2 regions of the Fictibacillus sp. 7GRE50 genome follow, and region 2 is predicted to be linked to the other one. Evidence: riboswitches for the same ligand, from Rfam matches in the RefSeq annotation. Region 2 holds a riboswitch; the other holds the start of a gene.
The links. A riboswitch is a leader RNA that binds a small molecule or an ion and turns the genes downstream of it on or off. The one in region 2 is predicted to bind cyclic di-GMP.
Positions count from the first base shown of each region.

Region 1: it holds a riboswitch for cyclic di-GMP, as region 2 does, so the genes downstream of both, IHV12_RS14825 (GGDEF domain-containing protein) here and IHV12_RS04990 (anti-repressor SinI family protein) in region 2, are expected to answer to the same signal.

Region 1 is NZ_JACZDW010000003.1:713,948-722,902, forward strand. It holds gene addB (helicase-exonuclease AddAB subunit AddB) at 1-3,131, opposite strand, end outside; gene IHV12_RS14820 (GGDEF domain-containing protein) at 3,343-4,416, opposite strand; gene IHV12_RS14825 (GGDEF domain-containing protein) at 4,485-5,435, opposite strand; cyclic di-GMP riboswitch class I at 5,621-5,709, opposite strand; gene IHV12_RS14830 (serine/threonine protein kinase) at 5,788-6,441, opposite strand; gene IHV12_RS14835 (hypothetical protein) at 6,549-6,908, opposite strand; gene IHV12_RS14840 (hypothetical protein) at 6,925-7,134, opposite strand; gene IHV12_RS14845 (N-acetylmuramoyl-L-alanine amidase) at 7,292-7,948, opposite strand; gene IHV12_RS14850 (MarR family winged helix-turn-helix transcriptional regulator) at 8,223-8,660, shown strand; gene IHV12_RS14855 (MDR family MFS transporter) at 8,731-8,955, shown strand, end outside.
Region 2 is NZ_JACZDW010000001.1:1,033,840-1,042,794, reverse strand. It holds gene IHV12_RS05025 (ABC transporter ATP-binding protein) at 1-127, shown strand, start outside; gene IHV12_RS05020 (DUF6843 domain-containing protein) at 232-1,098, shown strand; gene IHV12_RS05015 (NlpC/P60 family protein) at 1,272-1,925, shown strand; gene IHV12_RS05010 (hypothetical protein) at 1,995-2,297, opposite strand; gene IHV12_RS05005 (hypothetical protein) at 2,583-2,840, opposite strand; gene IHV12_RS05000 (STAS domain-containing protein) at 3,061-4,104, opposite strand; gene IHV12_RS04995 (helix-turn-helix domain-containing protein) at 4,283-4,603, opposite strand; gene IHV12_RS04990 (anti-repressor SinI family protein) at 4,701-4,832, opposite strand; cyclic di-GMP riboswitch class I at 4,875-4,961, opposite strand; gene IHV12_RS04985 (NAD(P)H-dependent flavin oxidoreductase) at 5,166-6,140, shown strand; gene IHV12_RS04980 (hypothetical protein) at 6,208-7,479, opposite strand; partial or broken gene IHV12_RS23030 (sigma-70 family RNA polymerase sigma factor) at 7,463-7,664, opposite strand; gene IHV12_RS04970 (sigma-70 family RNA polymerase sigma factor) at 7,775-8,032, opposite strand; gene IHV12_RS04965 (hypothetical protein) at 8,378-8,749, shown strand; gene IHV12_RS04960 (hypothetical protein) at 8,864-8,955, shown strand, end outside.

The DNA.
Region 1 (8,955 bases), on a different contig from region 2:
AAACCTTTCATCTTAAACTTCTTTAACACTTCTTTTTCGATTTCTTCCACACTAAGCAGTTTCTTTTGATTCAATAGTGGGTTGTGTACATGGAAATACAGAACGCCTGCTGGAACGGACTCTTCACCAAGCCAGCTTTCTGAATGTGTGACTGCAACGTCTAGATAAGTCAGCATCTGCAGAGCAATTCCATGATACAGCTCTGCCAAGTTGAGACCAGTTGAGCTTGATTTATAATCAATCACGCGCATAAGAAGTCCTTTTGAACTTTTTGCTGTATCAACACGATCGATACGTCCGATAACTTCCATAGTCGTTCCATTCGGTAATTTATACGTTAATGGCGGCAATGTTGCACCAGAAGCAAATGCTAGTTCAAGACCTGCAGGAGTGAACCCGCTCGCCTTTGCGTGCTGACTTAATATGTGAGAAGCTTTTCCGACTACTTCTTTTAGCTTTTTCTTGATATAAAGATGTCTATTAGAACTTAACAGAATCTCATGTTGAAGCTGTGGTGCCAAGAGTTCTACAATATCTCCTGCCAAACGATAACAATCCCCTTTTGAAAGATCACTCCAGGCTACGCTTCTTTGCTGAAGCGAATCATTCATCTGTTTTAACGCAGCATGAAAAAGCTGTCCGATATCTGGAGCTTCAAGTTTGTACATTTGCCGTTCTTTAAGCTTCAGACCATACGACATGAACTGAGAGAATGGACATGATTGGAAAAGCTCCATTCTCGAGATGCTTGTTAAAATCTTATCACCATAAAGATCTCTTGATACAGATGAACTGAGAGGTGCTTCTCTATTAAAATAGAAGAGAGAAGACAGAGCTCGCTTTGCATAGAAATTACAATCCTTGTCTCTGACCACCCAATTGTATACATCCCACCAAACAGAAGAGATCGGATAACCTTTTTTCCATTCTCTGAGCTGCGTACTTAAAAAAGATACACTCTTTATTGGATGCTGCACAAAATCCAAATCGTTTTGTAAAGCTGGTTCATTTTGATATAGTTCTTCCTTTAAATCAGGGAAAAGATCATGCAATCGCTGTATGACCATAGAAGGCTGCATCGTTTTCCCTTCCTCGTCTGCTAGGGCATATGAAACAAACAGATGATCACTAGCATTCGTTAAAGCCAAATAGATCATAAACTGTTCATCAAGCAGCTTTCTGCGTGCCGTCGGTGCTAGCACCACACCGTTTCGATCCAAAGCCTCTCTTTCATCTTCTGAAAGCAATCCATCGTCCTTAGGTTTTAACGGAATGATTCCATCGTTTACGCCGAGAACAAAATTTACTTTTACATCCGTAAAACGAGATCTTTCCATTGTTCCTACTAATACTTGATCGAGAGAAGGAGGAACAAGAGCAAACTTAAGGCTTTCAAGCCCTGTATCAAGCATCTGCATCCACGTTTCTTTTGAAAGTTCTTCCTCACCGGTCAACTCTACCATCTCATCAAGAAGACCTAACAACGCATTCCAAACTTGACCATGTTCAGATGCTGCTCTTAGTTTTCCTGCTGATTCCGCATGAATTCTCAATCGTTCAAGTTTCATCGGTACATTTAAATCCTCAAGATACTGATAAAGACTTTTACAATATTGGATGATACTTTTGCTGTTTGATAGGTTTTTAGATAAACGACTCAAAGGAGATACAATCATGTCCCGCATATCGTTGATCAGCTGTTCTTTTTCATCATCACGAGTTGTCTTTCCAAAATCTTCTGCTTCGAATCCTCTAAATCTTTTATACTTCCAAGGTTTAGGATCTGTCCACCTTCTGCCTTGAATACCAAGTGCTAACACATAATTTTCAAGTTCATCCATACAACGTCTCATCTCAGAAGTCGTTTTTCTTATCTCATCAAGCGGATAGAGCATATCTGTTTTAACAGCTCGAAAAACGGCTTCATAGCGCCAATTCTTTAAGACAATATCTAGTGAAGAACGTATAAGCTCAATCAGTGGATGGTGAAGCATAGATTTTTTTTGATCAAGAAAAACAGGTATCTCATAATCTGTAAATACCGTTTCAATCAGTGTTTGATAACTACCAGCATTTCGGACTGTAACTGCGATATCGCGATACCTATATCCGTGGTCACGAACGAGTTCTGCGATTTTCCTTGCCGCTCCTTCAACTTCAGACCGAACATTTACAGCTGCCGCTACTCCAACACCTTCATGTTTGGAAGATGGTATGGCCGGCCTTCGATCATACTGCTCTTCGATATGAGCGATAGCACTTGAATTATACTTAGGCTTTTCATGAAGATAGATTGGTTCCTCAACGAATACACCAAGTTCTTTGGCCTGTGCTGTTAGCGTCTGAGCCGTCTTTTTCGTCATATAAAACAAATCTAGCTCATGAGGTTCTGACTCCATAGTAAAAGATTCATCGACAGTGAGTGCAATGGTCACTTTTTTGGCGTGTGCCAGTAATCCCGCTATAACTTCAAGTTCTTGTGGAGTAAACGAATGAAATCCATCTATGTAAATTTCACTTTCTTTAATGCTCTCGGATAAAGGAATCTTTGCTTGAAGCAAACGTAAATAATCTTCTGAATCTACATACTTCCCAATCAGTGCCTCATCCAAGGAGCTCGAAATGACACTCAGATCTGATAATTTATCCTGAAGCACTTTTTTATTATTTTCTTTTTGACCGAGAGAAAGCAGTGTTTCAGCATTCCACGAAAGATCTTCTGCACTAACACAATATCGTTTAAGTTCTGTAGTCATCAACTCAAGTAATTCGTAAAAACCACTTTGTTCAGAGGCTTTTCGAAAGATTTTAAGATCTTCTTTTTTATGCTCGACGATTTTCCGAAGCATCATTCTTATTCCAGTAGATGTGATGTGCATTCTTGTCAAACCACCGGTCTCACCAAGAATACGCCAAGCAAGCCTTGAAAAACTAAAGACTTGCGCACGCATCATTCCGGATAATTCTGGCGTTGATGCAAGCTTATACTCCGATTGAAAGGTCATCTGATCTGGTACAAGATAGATGATCGGATTTCCTGAAGGACGTTCTGTAAGTTCTCTTTGGATCTCCTTAAATACAGAGTGGGACTTTCCGCTGCCGGATCGTCCCAAAATAAATTGCAAACTCATTATGTTCATCCCCTGTTCCGCACTTGAATTCTAACTTCATTATCTCATAATCTACTATGACATCAAAGGCTACGACCTTTAAAAAGAAGCACATCCTCCTGGTAGTTATAGGATAGTTACGTAAACGAATAATATTTGTAAAAGGCAGATACCATCATTTCGGGTAGACGAGAGTGCACCAAGGAACGAAAAACATAAAAAAGGAAAACCGCTATATTGATAGCTGATTTTCCTCCATTGTGACCGTATCCAATTTTAACGTATTTCTTCCTGCCGCCTTTGCCTCGTATAGCAGCACATCAGCTCTATGAATCATTTGCGAAGGCTTCTCACCTTCTACATAACTCGCAATGCCATAACTAAGTGTAACAGGTAACTCATTATCACCTGATATATATGGAAAGGTTTCTAAATGCTTATTGATCGTTTCAATCGTATTTTTCACTTCTGTTCTGCATGTAGTATGGAGAATCCAGGCGAACTCTTCTCCACCGTAACGATAAGCTTCTCCTTCTTTTAAAGAAATGAAACGTTTAAACGTTGCACCTACAAGCTTGAGCACCTCATCACCAATTAAATGGCCGTGCTGATCGTTAAACATTTTAAACCGATCAATATCACATAATACAAGTGTAAAAGGTTTATTCTGTTTTGTTTTTTCCAATACGTCCTCTTGAAATTTCCGATGATTCAGCAAACCTGTTAAATAGTCTTGTTCAGATTGAAGCTGATACATATTCTTCTCGAAATAATATTGTCTTTCTTTTGAGGCAATCACACCGCCGTAAAAAGCGATCAACCATAAGAAGATGCTCTTCATTAAAAATTCAAAGGAAGAGAGCGTGTTCATATACCCACTATCTCTTATAAAAAAGTAACAGAGAATGGTAAAACTCACTGTTCCTACTATAAAAGCGCCCTTTAACCTCCAATACAGAGCAGCATGGATAACGATTAGGTAACCAACAGCAACAAACGCACTATCAGCTCCACCAGTAAGCTGCATCAACCATGCATAAGCAAGACAATCAAAAACAATTCCACCTCTTGTAAAAACACGGTAGTACAGTGACGTCTCTGGCAATCGGTGTAATACAATTTGTGTGGATGTCATATATATAATGCCGATTATAAAAAGGATCGGAAAAGTTTCCGTTTCATAATTCAAAACGCTTGATATAGGTTGATAATAAAAAACAGGTATGCAAAGAATTAAAAAGAACCACCGTAACAAAGATGATATGGTTTCAGAACGGTGTTCCGTAATCGTAAATGAATCTTTCATGCATTCAACTTCCTTTACGTTATACGATCTGCGAAAAACATAGCAGAAAGGCCCATTATTTTACATGATCAAATCAGTGATTTATTCTCACTTCTAGCTCTTTTGTTCGTGTACATACGCTCATCAGCAAGCTGCAGGTAATAGTCTATGTTTTCACATGCATCTGCAAGTAATTCTATTGCACCATATGCCAATGAGATGGATTCATTCCAAACGATAAGCTGACTTTCTAGTTTTTCAGTTAAGATGTATGCTTCATCTTCAGTAATTCCTGGTAAGAGAAAAACAAATTCATCTCCACCGAATCTAAATCCAGAGAACAATTTTAGTCGCTTTGAAAGTTCTGCGATCTGCTGAAGTATCTCGTCACCCGCGTGATGCCCTAGCTCGTCATTGATTAATTTAAAGTTATTGATATCAAACATGACAAGTGTAAGAGGAAGCTTAAGTCTATTTGCCTTTTCTAGCTCCTTTTCTAAACAATCATAAAAGTAGCGACGATTATACAGATTTGTTAATGGATCACGAATGCTAATCTCCTTAAGATCTTTAAACTGTTGAGAAGAGAAACCGCTTAGAAACCCTGTAACAGCATGGTGAGAAATCCGGTTCCAGCGATCTAACATAAATAGTTGTATAACTAACGGCTCGTTGGACGTTGCTTTTTTCACTTCAAATAAAACGGATTCACTAATACTCGTTGTAAAACACGCAAGTGCTTGATGAGGAATTCGTTGATGCCTTAAAAAATGAATACCTGATCGAAACGCTTTCTGCTCTCCTTGTTTTAAAAAGGATTTGAATCGTTCTTCTTCTAAAAACACTGCATGCACAATCCCGCGTAAAAATTTCTCTAGTATCTTCTCGTATTGCTCAACAAAACCGTTTAGAAACGTATGAAAGTCTTCATTTTTTCTTAGATGTTCTTTGTGTGTATGTATCATGGCTGGAATAGACTTCATAAATTCTGGTAACAAGTTTTTTTTGAGTGCGCGTAAGTCTAGTTGGAAGTTTTCCATTCTACAACCCCTCAAATCCCTCAAAAATTACATACAAAAAGCCATCACCTAATAAAGGGAATGGCTTCAATTTATGTTTTAGATACTTTTAACCTCTATGAACACATTATTCCTGCAGAGAAACTACAAAATATGAGAATAAAGCTTCATAGAAACGCTTGTGTCTAAACACGAGTCCGTTTCCCTTTGGCAACCGGCTGCCATTGCATGTTCACCATACTTTAGGCCCATAGCTTTGCGTCCCAGCTTTTCAACTGGTTTGCCCTTAATAACAAAGGTTTTTATTGATTTATAGTTATTATATCCTACTAAGGTAATTTGTGCCAATGATTTTAATAGTTCTTTAATCCTATTATTTTAGGCTTTGTTTTTTGGATATTTTTAACTTTCTATAGTACCTATACCCAATCCTTACTCCATTCAAAACAATATAAGGAATCTTTATTGGAAAGTAATACAGCGTTTTCTTGTAAAATGTAAAATAAGCTTTCCTTAAATCTTTCCATTTCCTGCAAGTTTCGTATCGGCTAAAATCAGATACGTCTACAATAATTCCTCTATTATTGGATATCATGACATTTTTTCCATGTACATCGTTAGGAAACAATCCTTTGTCTTTTGCATGCCTCACTGCTTCATCGATGTCATAAATCACATTTTCAGGAATTTTTACACCTTTATGCACACAGTCGTACAGAGTCATTCCTTCAATACGTTTTAAGATTAAAAAACGTTGTTCGGAATAATAACAAACAGAAAATCCAGGGTGTGTTCCTAGTCGATCATAAACCTTTTTTTCCTCTAATAATCCATGCTCATCCCTGCCGTAAATCTTAACTACATATGCTGGATGATCAGGATGTGAAAACACAGCTGCATAGTTCCCACAGCCCAGCATCTGCCAAGGGTGTGGTGTATTCACCGGACATACCGGATCAAATGGGCTGCGGCTTTCAATCATTATTTCTCTGTTCAATTGTCTAGCTAGCTGGATAAAGTGTTCCATAAGGTTCCTCAATTCAAATTCTAATCCTATTATCATCATCTTATGTTTCTGCAATACGTTCATTGTATACAGATGTTATCGAAAATGAAACTGGCATGCTTTATCCATTATTCTACGGTCACTTGTAGATAAGAAAGCATAAGTGTTTCTGCTTTGTTTTTTAGATGAATGTTTGGAAACCTCATAATTTCACGATAACCCCTAATAAAGATTTCATATTCTGTAATATCTTCCTCACGGCGTGCATCCATAACTTTAATTCTTCTTTTTCTCAATTCAATTCGTACATCAAATAGATCTTTGCTGATTTGATTCATAATTTGTTCTACTAATGCAACGTATGGCTGTCTCAATTTAAATGGAGAGCCGCAAATAATCTGCAGATCGCGATTAAACACTGTAAGTAAAATCGGATACATCACAAATTTTTCAATAAGCGAACGCTCTTCTTCGCTTCCATATTGCACGACAATCCCCCCAATCTCAAGAAGACAAAAAACGTGAATGTACGGATAATATGTTTCTTATGTGAAAACTTCGAATCTGCTTTTTTGCCGAGCAGTATCCCTTTATTGTATGACCGTCGAAAGAGTATGGAATTACAAAACGGTGCGAGATATCACCTTTTTGCGAGAGGTAGATCATTTCTATTCCAACCCGTTCTTGAATGCATCTCATTAATAAGTTAGTCATGAAGCAACCTCCTTTTTTATATTATATGCGAACAAACGTTCTTTTTATACTAGAAAAAAATACCTGCCTTACTTAAGAGGCAAGTATTTTTGTCTTATTTACTATTACCTGGAATGAAAATCAACTACTCTCGAGGCTGTTTTCGCATTGATTGTTTCTAGGAGTAATCAATATGAACAGCAAATCCTGCAGATTTAGCTTTTCGAGAAAGGTTTTCGGCATTCTCTCTAGATGTGAATGCCCCAATCTGCACCTTATAGAGCTTTTCTTCTGCAGTGACAAGTTCTTTAAACTCGTTCTGGTTAACAACAAATTTTTTTAGCTCATACTTAACATCCTCAATGAAAAATGGAAATGTTTTATCATATTGATGAAAACAGTTTAAAGGATCTGTCCTTCTTTTTGGGTCTAGCTGAAAGTGCCCTTTTATGTCCCGCGCAGGGTCCCATTGGTACATCTCACATAAATACGCAAAAAACCATACATAACGGCTGTAAGCTTTGTTAAAATCTATGGAAGGTCCATAGCATAACTCTACCCCAATCGCCCATTCATTAGCATCCGATACGTTAGAGCGAACGTGCCAAGCTTTTTCTTGCAATGGAATGATCATCAATATCTGTTTATCATCTATGATTACGTGTGCAGAAGCCTCTAGTTGTCTGCTGTTGAAATATTCGTAGTTCTGTTGAGCCGTAGAGTTAGGGTTACCAGTATCGTGCGCAACCGCATAGCGTGGTATACGGTTACCTCCTGGACGCTGCTTCCATTCTTTATTAATATGTTTAGTTGTAATCTGATACTTTACTTTCATACCAACACCTCCCATTTATTTAAATTAGAAGTGTTTGTTTATACAAAAAAAGAGCCATTAAGGCTCATTTTTTTACATTCCACCTGGTTGTGATTGTGTTGTGATCGCCCAAACCCAGTAAGCTGCTCCGATCAAAAATCCAAAGCCTAAAAGCACAAAAAATAATGTTGAATTTTTCATAATCCGTGTCTCCCCAAACCTTTTGCTTTCTTTCTTATTAAATATAAATTATCATATACTAGTAGAAGAAGAAACAAAAAGCAAGGGTGTTAAAATGGAAAATAGAGAACAAACCCCATTAAGAAATGATTTAGAGCGCGAATTGGAAATGAGTTTACGTAGACTTTTTCGTACGTTAAGAAAAGGTTTGAACGAAGTGTACTCAGATTATATCCCAAGCAATGAGTTTGCTGTTCTTCAGACTTTATTTATTCAAAGTCCTCTGATGGCTTCCGAAATCGCTAACGAATTAAAAGTTTCATCAAGCCATATTACCGCGGTTACGGATCGGCTTGTTGGAAAGAATTATATTCAGCGTGTACGATCAGATTCAGACCGTCGGATCGTCTATTTGGAAATTACTGAAGATGGTAGAGAAATTGCACGAAAAATGGATAACATTAAAAATAACTACCTAGAAAAAAAGTTTGCTGCTTTAACAGATGGAGACATAAAACAAATGATAGAATCTTCAACAAAACTGCTTGATTAATGAAGCAGTTTTCTTTTTAACAAATAATTCACATTGTGAATTATTTACAACATGAATAGGAGGATGATGCATGGAACATCTTGAAATGCGGCGGAAAGTTATTATCATGCTTTCCATCATGTCTGCTATGCTTTTTGCTGCGTTAAACCAAACAATTGTTGGTACGTCCTTACCAAAAATCATTGCTGATCTTGGAGGAATAGAATACTACAGCTGGGTTTTCACGATTTTCATGCTCACTTCAAGTATCACTGCTATTTTAGTTGGAAAATTATCAGACATTTACGGAAGAAAG
Region 2 (8,955 bases):
TACTTCTTTTTTAATTTTAAAAGAGGGGGAACTGCTTTTTTATGGATCGAAGCAAAAAGTGCGCCAGTTCGGTTCCGTTGCGCAGTCGGAAAATTTTGCGGAAACGCTTGGAGAGATTGTTGGATGAAGTCTGCTAGTAATAGCAGGCTTCTTTTTTATCCTGAATATTCCATTACCAGTACTAACGTGATAAAATGTATGTGAAAGTATTCACAAATTAGGAGCAGGAAAATGGAAGATAAACTATCGAGAAAAATAAAATCAGCTATGGTAGCATCTCTTTTACTACCCGTGTTATTAGGTATTTACTCTATCAATGAATTAAGTTCAGTAGATGATTTATCCTTTTTAATCATTGTCTTTATCTTTGCTATAGTTGGTAACTTTATGTACGGCATACCAGTATCTCTCTTAATAGATTACTTAACTAGTAAAATGATTAAATTCCAATTTTTGCTGTCAGGCTTTTTACATATTATTTTTGCTTCTATTTCTTTTGTCTTCATAGGAGAATTTAATACATTTGCAGTTATATGTGCCGTTCTCTTTTTCTTGTCTGAAGAGTGGCAGATGAGAAAATCAAACTTTACATGGAGAAGAATGATACTGAATTGCATATTTGTGGTTGGGTTTGCTGTACTTGTTGTTTACTCATCGTTTTATCTCCAAGAGCAGTTAGAAAAGGAAACACTTGAATATTTTCTTATTCCATCAAACTACGAGGGAAAAGTAACGGTAATATATAACATAAAGGAAGAGCCAAAAGCAAAAAAAATGGGAGACTATAACGTGATTCAAGTAAACGATCAAGGTTATGCCCTTACTTCGTTACCTCAAGCAGAGGGGACGATTAAAAATAAATATTATTTTGTAGATAAAAATGGTGAAAGAGTAAAAATTGATGAGAAGTGTGTTCACATAGGTAGTTCAGGTTCTATTTCAAATGATGAACAGGAGTTCCAATTTTCAAATCTTACTGTTAAAAAGAACGGATGTACAGATGATTTTTATATAAATGGAAATATGTATGGAGAGGATTATAGTCTTGAAATAGAAGAAATCCTTCAGCGAGAAGGCCTTGGAGATTTTGGCTATTAAGGGTCAAAAGTGTCCAGTAAAATAATTATTTTAGCTCAATACTAAATTCGACATGATTTTACAAGCAGACCAAATTCCTATTTTCCGTAACGGAAGCGTAAAACACAAGTCCTATTATTTATTGTAGGATAATAATAGATTACTTGGAAAATCAAAGGAGTTTGGGATAAATAATGAAAAAATGGATAGTTACATCAGTTTTAGGTGCTAGTTTATTATTGTCGCCACTACAGGCGTTTGCAAATATAGGAGATCAAACACTTCGTCCAACAATGACACACTCAGATGTGAAAACACTTCAAACAATATTGCGAGATAAAGGTTATTTTACATATAGCGGTTCAACAACGACATACTTTGGGTCATATACAAAGAGTGCAGTAATGAGCTTTCAGCGTGCCAAAGGATTGTCGGCAGACGGGATTGCAGGTCGAAATACGTTTAACAAACTAGGAGTCTATAATGTTAACAATGCCTATCTAGTTGATTATGCAAAACGTTTCCAAGGAACTCCTTATGTATGGGGTGGAACGACAACTGCCGGGTTTGACTGTTCAGGTTACATCAACTATGTTTTTAAAAACTCTCACAATATCGTTCTGCCACGTACGGTGAAAGACATGTGGAACCAAACAGGGTATCGCGTTTCCACTCAAGGGATAGGGGATCTTGTATTCTTCTCAACGACAGATTCTGGAGCTTCACATATGGGGATCTATGTAGGTAATGGAAAGTTCATTCACGCTGGTTCTTCCACTGGCGTAACGATTTCAGACATGAACAACACTTATTGGAAGCCGCGTTACTTAGGGACAAAGCGTCTGTAATTCTTTTAGAAGAGGAAGAGGAATGACTCCGCTCATGTAGTGGTCATTCCTCTTTTTTGTACTGATAAATTAGTAAACTAGTTCTTTCTTTTCGCTTTTCGTGCTGATCACATTCGTTCTATTCTTTTCAGTAATGGTTTGATCAGAATGGTAACTTAACTCTGAAAAGAAACAAAATTGTGTTGCAGGATAGGGTTGGGATAATTTGGTTAGATCAAGTTCTGTTGCTCTATACACTTCATCTATACAATCTTGCGCTACATGTTCTAGACCTTTATCAGATAAATCTGCCATGTTTTCAAAGTCAGTCATAATAGAGATGGTCGTTCCCATGCGATAATATGTAAATTTAATTCCAACTTGTTTATTCATACAAAAAGCCTCCGTGTTAAAAGTAAATTAGAATAATAAATTTATTTTTGGGTATTAAGTCTGTTTAATTAAGGCATTTAATTACAATGATTAAGAATGTAGTGTTACAAGGTTTTTCACTACGAAGGAAAATTAACAGTCTCTTATTCTTTATCGGCTATAGGTTAATAAATATTTAGGGATATTTTATTAAAAAATGATTTTATTAGGTAAAGTCTAATTTTTTGATAGATATATATAGAAGAATAGAAGTACAAACCAGAGTTTGTACTTCTAATTCTTATCCTAGAACAAGATTCTTGCCCAAGGATCGCAGCAGCAATGATGTTGCTTTTTCTTAGCTTTTTTGAACTTTTTGCACTTCAACACTTCGTAGCTAGAAGATGAAGAAGAGGACGAAGATGAAGAGGATGATGAAGAAGAAGATTCTTCACAAACCCATTCTACTTTCTTGTAACACTTCTCAACTTTTTCATGCTTCTCGTGCTTCTCATGTTTGCAGTGGTCGTAGTCTCCACACTTATAACACATTAATCGTTTCACCTCACAAATTGATACCGACTTCCAACTGGTTTCGGTTTCTGTATATCATATGTAGAGGAAGACAAGTTGCTTAGACGAATGATGGGGTTTAATAGAAATGGGGGTCTGACCCCATACAATTACAAATCCCTTCAATTTGTTCTTTTCAGAAATACAAGGGAAACAGCAGGTACTAGTGCCTAACAAAAAATCCACGCTGCAACCGCAGGGTGGATTTTCGTTACTTCGTAGGTTCTTGTATGAGCATGCCTTCCTTTGCAAAGGCAAAGTGTATGGCGTGCTTCAGATTTCTAAAATATGTACTTTCTCCAAGAGAATACTGGTGTTTCGTTATTTCTATACTTAATTCAGGTGAGATCCCGACCAATAACGTTTCCATTCCAAACAATCGAGCAGAAGAAACAAGCTTGTTCAACATATCCACCATTTCAGAATCAATAGACTTAATACCGGTTAGGTCTAAGATAACAAATTTTGCTTTGTGTTGAGGCAGTGAAGTCAGAGTATGCTCTAACATATCTTTAGAACGGAGCTCATTGTATTTACCGATTAAGGGAATAACCACAATATGATCGGTTACCGGAATAATAGGAGAGGAAATCTCCCTAATCAAATCGGTTAATTCTCTTGTGCGGTCTTCAACCATAGCTTCTAGCTTCATAATTTCATGCTGTTCATCCCGTTGAACGAGATCGCGGATGTTATCATTTGGTGTTATATGTGATTCTGAGATTGCTAATTTTAGCGTGTTAGGGTCGGCTTCGTTTTCTAGGACCTCATACCACATGTTGGTTTGAAAGAGTCCTGTGAAAACGCCAGCCCAATGGCCAGGTAAGAATCGCCCCATGCGTTTGCTGTTCTGCGCTTTTTTAACTTTCGTTTCCCAGCTGTTCGTAATCGTAATGATCGCTTCTTTCTTTTTAACATCAAGCTCTATGTATGTTTTACCCCAACCCGCTGATGCATAAATGGTAGGTAATGATTCAGCGGAAATCTCAATATTTCCGATCGTTCTTATGTAAAAATCACTAACGATTAACCCTGTCCGATATCCAGCTGTTTCAAAAACAAGGTCCGCAGTTCCTTCTCCTGTAATCTCTTCGATGGAATCTAGGAACACCTTGAATGCTGAATCAATCCAAAACAGCATTACATCTTGGCCTTCAAATTGAAAAATACCTTTTGCTGTGTCCCAATGAAAAGAAGAACCATTAACATCTACACTTTTTTGAGAATCCATTAGTTCATTTGGCGACTGCTTCATTTATAATCCTCCATAGACAAAAATAGTAGGCACCCTTTTCCCGTACCCTAATTCTATAAACATTAAACATTTGTGTGGGGTCTGACCCCACACAAATACAAAACCTTCCTTATGTATATTCCACGAAGACACCAGTAAAGGGAAAACCACGTAAAAACCACCTGATGAAATCAGGTGGTTAGTTTTGTTTGTTCTTCCATTTGTTAAATTCGAGAAACTCTTTAAATTGCTCTTTGCTTACACCAGAACCCATGGCTTCTTTTACAAGATTGGCCCATTCTTGGTCAAGTTCTTCGTTATTTACTTCCTCTTTGATCAGGTGATCAACAGAAATATCAAGGACCTCTGCGATCTTTTCGAGAAGTTGGATGGAAGGATTTTGCTGAATATTTCGCTCTAGTGCACTTATATAAGATTTTGCTACCCCTGCTTTTTCAGCCAATGCTGTAATGGAGAGGCCTTTTTCAGTACGGTATTTTTTTACTCGTTCACCAATTATCATTTGCAATCCCCATTTAGAAATAATTTGCCTTTATTATATCTTTCAGCATAAGGGAAGTAAATAAATACTGCGACTTGCTTACTATAAACGGAAATTAATTACCTTGTAATTGACAGTGTTCTAATGCTAAATGGGGATTCTGCAAAAAACGAATAATTTCCTCTTTTGTAAAGCCGAGATCTCGCGCTTCTTTAATCAATTTTATCCATTCTTGATCTAAGTACATATTCTCCACAAGAACCCCTCCAGAAAGTAAAGTAAATGGAATCCAGGTAACCCGGCGATCTTAGCTTTAAAAGCCTTAGACCCGTGGCTTTGCGCCCATTTCTTTCGAAAATGTTTGCCCTTGTCTGAAGGATTTTTAGGTAAAATTCCCTAACTAAAATTGATTATAAACAAGCTAAATAGAAAATGTTGTCAGAAAATGACTGTAACAAAAATGTAATATTACAATAGTACCAAACACTTTAAAGGATTGGATTAAGACTTTGTTGAAGTAGTAGAAAGATATGTCATTAAGAATTGAGAATATAATTTAAGTAATGAAAGGATGAATAATTTGTTTAACAAAATGCCATTAAGTTTGTCGAATCAACTCAGTCTACCCGTCATAAATGCTCCAATGTTTCTAGTATCAAGTCCCGATATGGTCTTGGAAAGCTGCAAGAACGGAATAATAGGGACGTTTCCTTTATTAAATGCACGCACCTCCGATCTATTAGAAAATTGGATGAAACATATTTCAGAAGAGCTAAGTAAAGCAAGGGAAGAAGATCCTTCGGCAAAGATAGCTCCATGGGGTGTTAATTTAATTGTTCACCGTACGAATAAACGTTTTGAGGAAGATTTAGAGCTAATAAAGAAATATAAGCCGCCAGTAGTAATTACATCTCTAGGTAATCCAAGTGATGTGACAAAAATCGTTCACGGATACGGTGGTCTCGTATTCTCTGACGTTATCTCGCTTGATCACGCGCGTAAGGCTGCTAAAACAGGTATCGATGGATTAATACTCGTGTGCAGTGGAGCAGGTGGCCATGGTGGGACGTTAAATCCATTCGCTTTCTTAAAAGCAGTAAAAGAATTCTGGGATGGGATGACGATTCTAGCTGGGGCGATTTCTACAGGTGAAGAAATGCTGGCTGCCAAGATTCTTGGGGCAGATCTCGTATACATGGGAACGCGCTTTATAGCTACTCAAGAATCTTCAGCTAGTGAAGACTACAGGCAGATGTTGATTGAATCTACTTTAGAGGATCTTGTTTATACAGACGCAATTAGTGGAATAAAAGGAAACTACCTGCTACCATCCCTACATAAAGCGGGATTTGATGTAGAAAACTTGATGAAAAAAGATTCTATTGATCTCTCTTTCTCTGAATCCAAAGCAAAAGCATGGAAAGATATCTGGTCAGCAGGGCAAGGTGTCGGTAGTGTGAAGAAAATTGCTACGATTCAGGAAGTAGTAGATGACCTAAAAGCTGAGTATAAAAAAGCATTGAATACAAAGGAAGCTATGAGCATTATTCCATAAATTGTATTAGTCTTTTAGAACTAAATCCCCCAAAACCACACTGTATAAACGTGATTTTGGGGGAAGTTTATTTAAAATCTTTTAAATAGCTTGGATCATCTTTTATTCGAAGATCTACTCTATAGAGATCTTTGGTTTCTGCAACTCCTCTAGAAATATCAAGTAATTGCTTCGAACTCTCTGAATAATAGAATACACTTCCACTTGAAGTTAGGATATGGTATGGCTTTCCTAGCTGGTTTACTAACTCATCTCTTTCTCGCTTTTGAAGATAAATGCTTAGATAAAAAGATTTATTTTCATCCAAATAGTTGATACTTAGAAAGTCATACGGAGGATTATTGTTAATTTTGGTTTTCCAACTATATGTGTTTTGGGCATCATATTCTACATCTGAAATATACTTTTGATCATAAAGCCCGAGGACTTTTACGGTTTCTTCTAAAGTCATTTCGGTAGTTACACCATTTAAATAGTACTTACCTCCTTGATAAGAAACATTTACTTTATCAAAAGGAGTTTTCTTTTGTTCTTTTATTTCTTCAGGTTTTTCTACTATAGCGGACTCTTCGTCTAACTCTTCGATTGGTTCTTTGAGTATTTCTTCGTTAATCGTTGTATTGTCAGGTGTGTCAGTAGACTCATCATTTTTTTCTTCTGCTATAGGTTTCTCTTCTGGTGGTTTTACCTCTTTTTCTTCATTTGGTAGATAAGTTATATCATTTATAACGAACGAGGTTAGTATATTTTCCTTGCTGTATATTTCTACTTCTACGGCATCCTTAAATGTGTTTTCATCAATAATACTAAGGTCAACAGTGACTACCTTCTTAAAAGAGTAACTTTCATTGGGTTTTATTATTTGATTAGTAGGTGTTTCTATAATTAAGCTTTCTGCTCCTAAAGCTTTTGCTACATCTTCATCTAAGATATTTACTTTTGCCTGAACCGGTTCACTATTATAGTTTGTCGTATTTACAACCGTTCCTGAGATGGTAAGTTCTCTTTTACTAACCTCAAAAGACAGCGTACTGGAAGCCTGGGTTAACTCCTGAGCGTAATGGACTTTAGGTTTCTTATTTTCTTTCTTAATTTCTATCGCCGTTTGGGGTTCCAAATACGTGTTAATCAATGTATAAGAGGTAAAAACAACCCCAGCAAAAAGAGCTGCTGTCAGGAGTTTTGGAAGAAAGATATTTTTTTTCTTTCCAGCTTTTTTGTTGAATGATGAGTTCTGTATAGAAAGTAAAATATTTACTTCATCTTTTTTCGTGAAAACGGGATTTATAGAAATTTGTTGATCTAATGTTTGTCTAAGGTCTTTAAGTTTTTTTTCCATTACGCTCACCTCCTAGGTGAATATAGGAACCTTGTAACTTTGTTCTGGCTCTGCTTAAACGCGTCTTGACTGTCGATTCACTTATCTTCAACAACTCACATATCTCGAATAGAAAATTCCTTATAATAGTGTAATAAAATGACTTCTCTATACTTTATCGGCAAAGAAAGGACAGCTTGATACAAAAGTTCATCATCACTGTTTGAAATGACCCCATCTTCGGCAGAGTCGACGCTTCCATTTGAATTTGCAGTAAATTTATCTGTAAAAGCAAGCTTTCTATAGCTCCAACTTTTTAAAAGTCTTTTGACTTATTAATAGCTATTGTGTAAATCCAGCTCTTTAATGTGGATTCTCCACGAAATGTATCAAGTTTCGTATACAAAGCAATATAAACATCTTGAGTAATATCTTCAGCTTGCTGCCAATTCTTCACGAATGTATAAACAAGACGTTTAATCTCTTCACCGTAGCACCTCATTAAGTAAACGATGGCCTCATCTTTAGTCATCCCATCAATAGTTATGGAACCCCTCAATCCCTCACTTTTCACTAAGCTGTCCTCCTTAAGTTGCATCTCCGATAGTAAGACGACGATATAGTAACACAAGTTTCATAAATTTAGAATACAAGTATAATATTACCATTTAAGGGTCTGACCCCACACAATTACAAAGTACAGAAAATGTTCATCAGGAAAGGACACAGCAAACTTGCTGTGTCCTTTCCTGATCGATTTTCAAGAAACAAATTCACCCATATTTTCTTCGAAAAGAGGAGAAGCGAAGAAGAGAGAGAAAATATAAGTAATATCTTTATGTAAAGAAAACGTGTAAACTGTAAGGAATTCATTACGATAAGAAAAATATCTACAGCTAATAAAAATGGAGGTGTTACCATGAATTTATTCTCATCGATTACCGAAGAAAGTTTTGACTATTTAATACGAGATTATGGATTTTCTGAGCCGGTTGATACAGATGGGAGGTGGAAGACAACCTTCTTATACGCAAACGAGCAACTTGAAATTGAAATAGAATTGAATTATCAAGATATGGATACGTTTATTTACTTGAGAAGTTTAGATTATGAATCAGAAGAACAATCGACGCGTATGCAACTAGAAGAGGTTCTTAATATTGAACCCGTTAAAAGTAATGGAGATCAAACAACGATTGAACAATTTGAAAAAGGGATCGTAAATAAGGCTGCATTATTAAAGAAGAACCTTAATCAAATCATAAACAAAAAAGAAAAGATTTTTTCGTGAAATAAAACTCTCAAATTTACCAAAAATGTCGCAACGGATATTCGTTGTGATTTTTTGTTTATAACTTTAAAAAGTTTCTAAAACGAAAATTAATGAGAAGAGAGAGGCTATAAGATGCCAGGTATAACTTTTAACATAAAAGGAGAAAAGAAGACTATTTTATTTGATGAGGAAATCAATAAGTATTTGCGGAAAAGAGAAGTAGA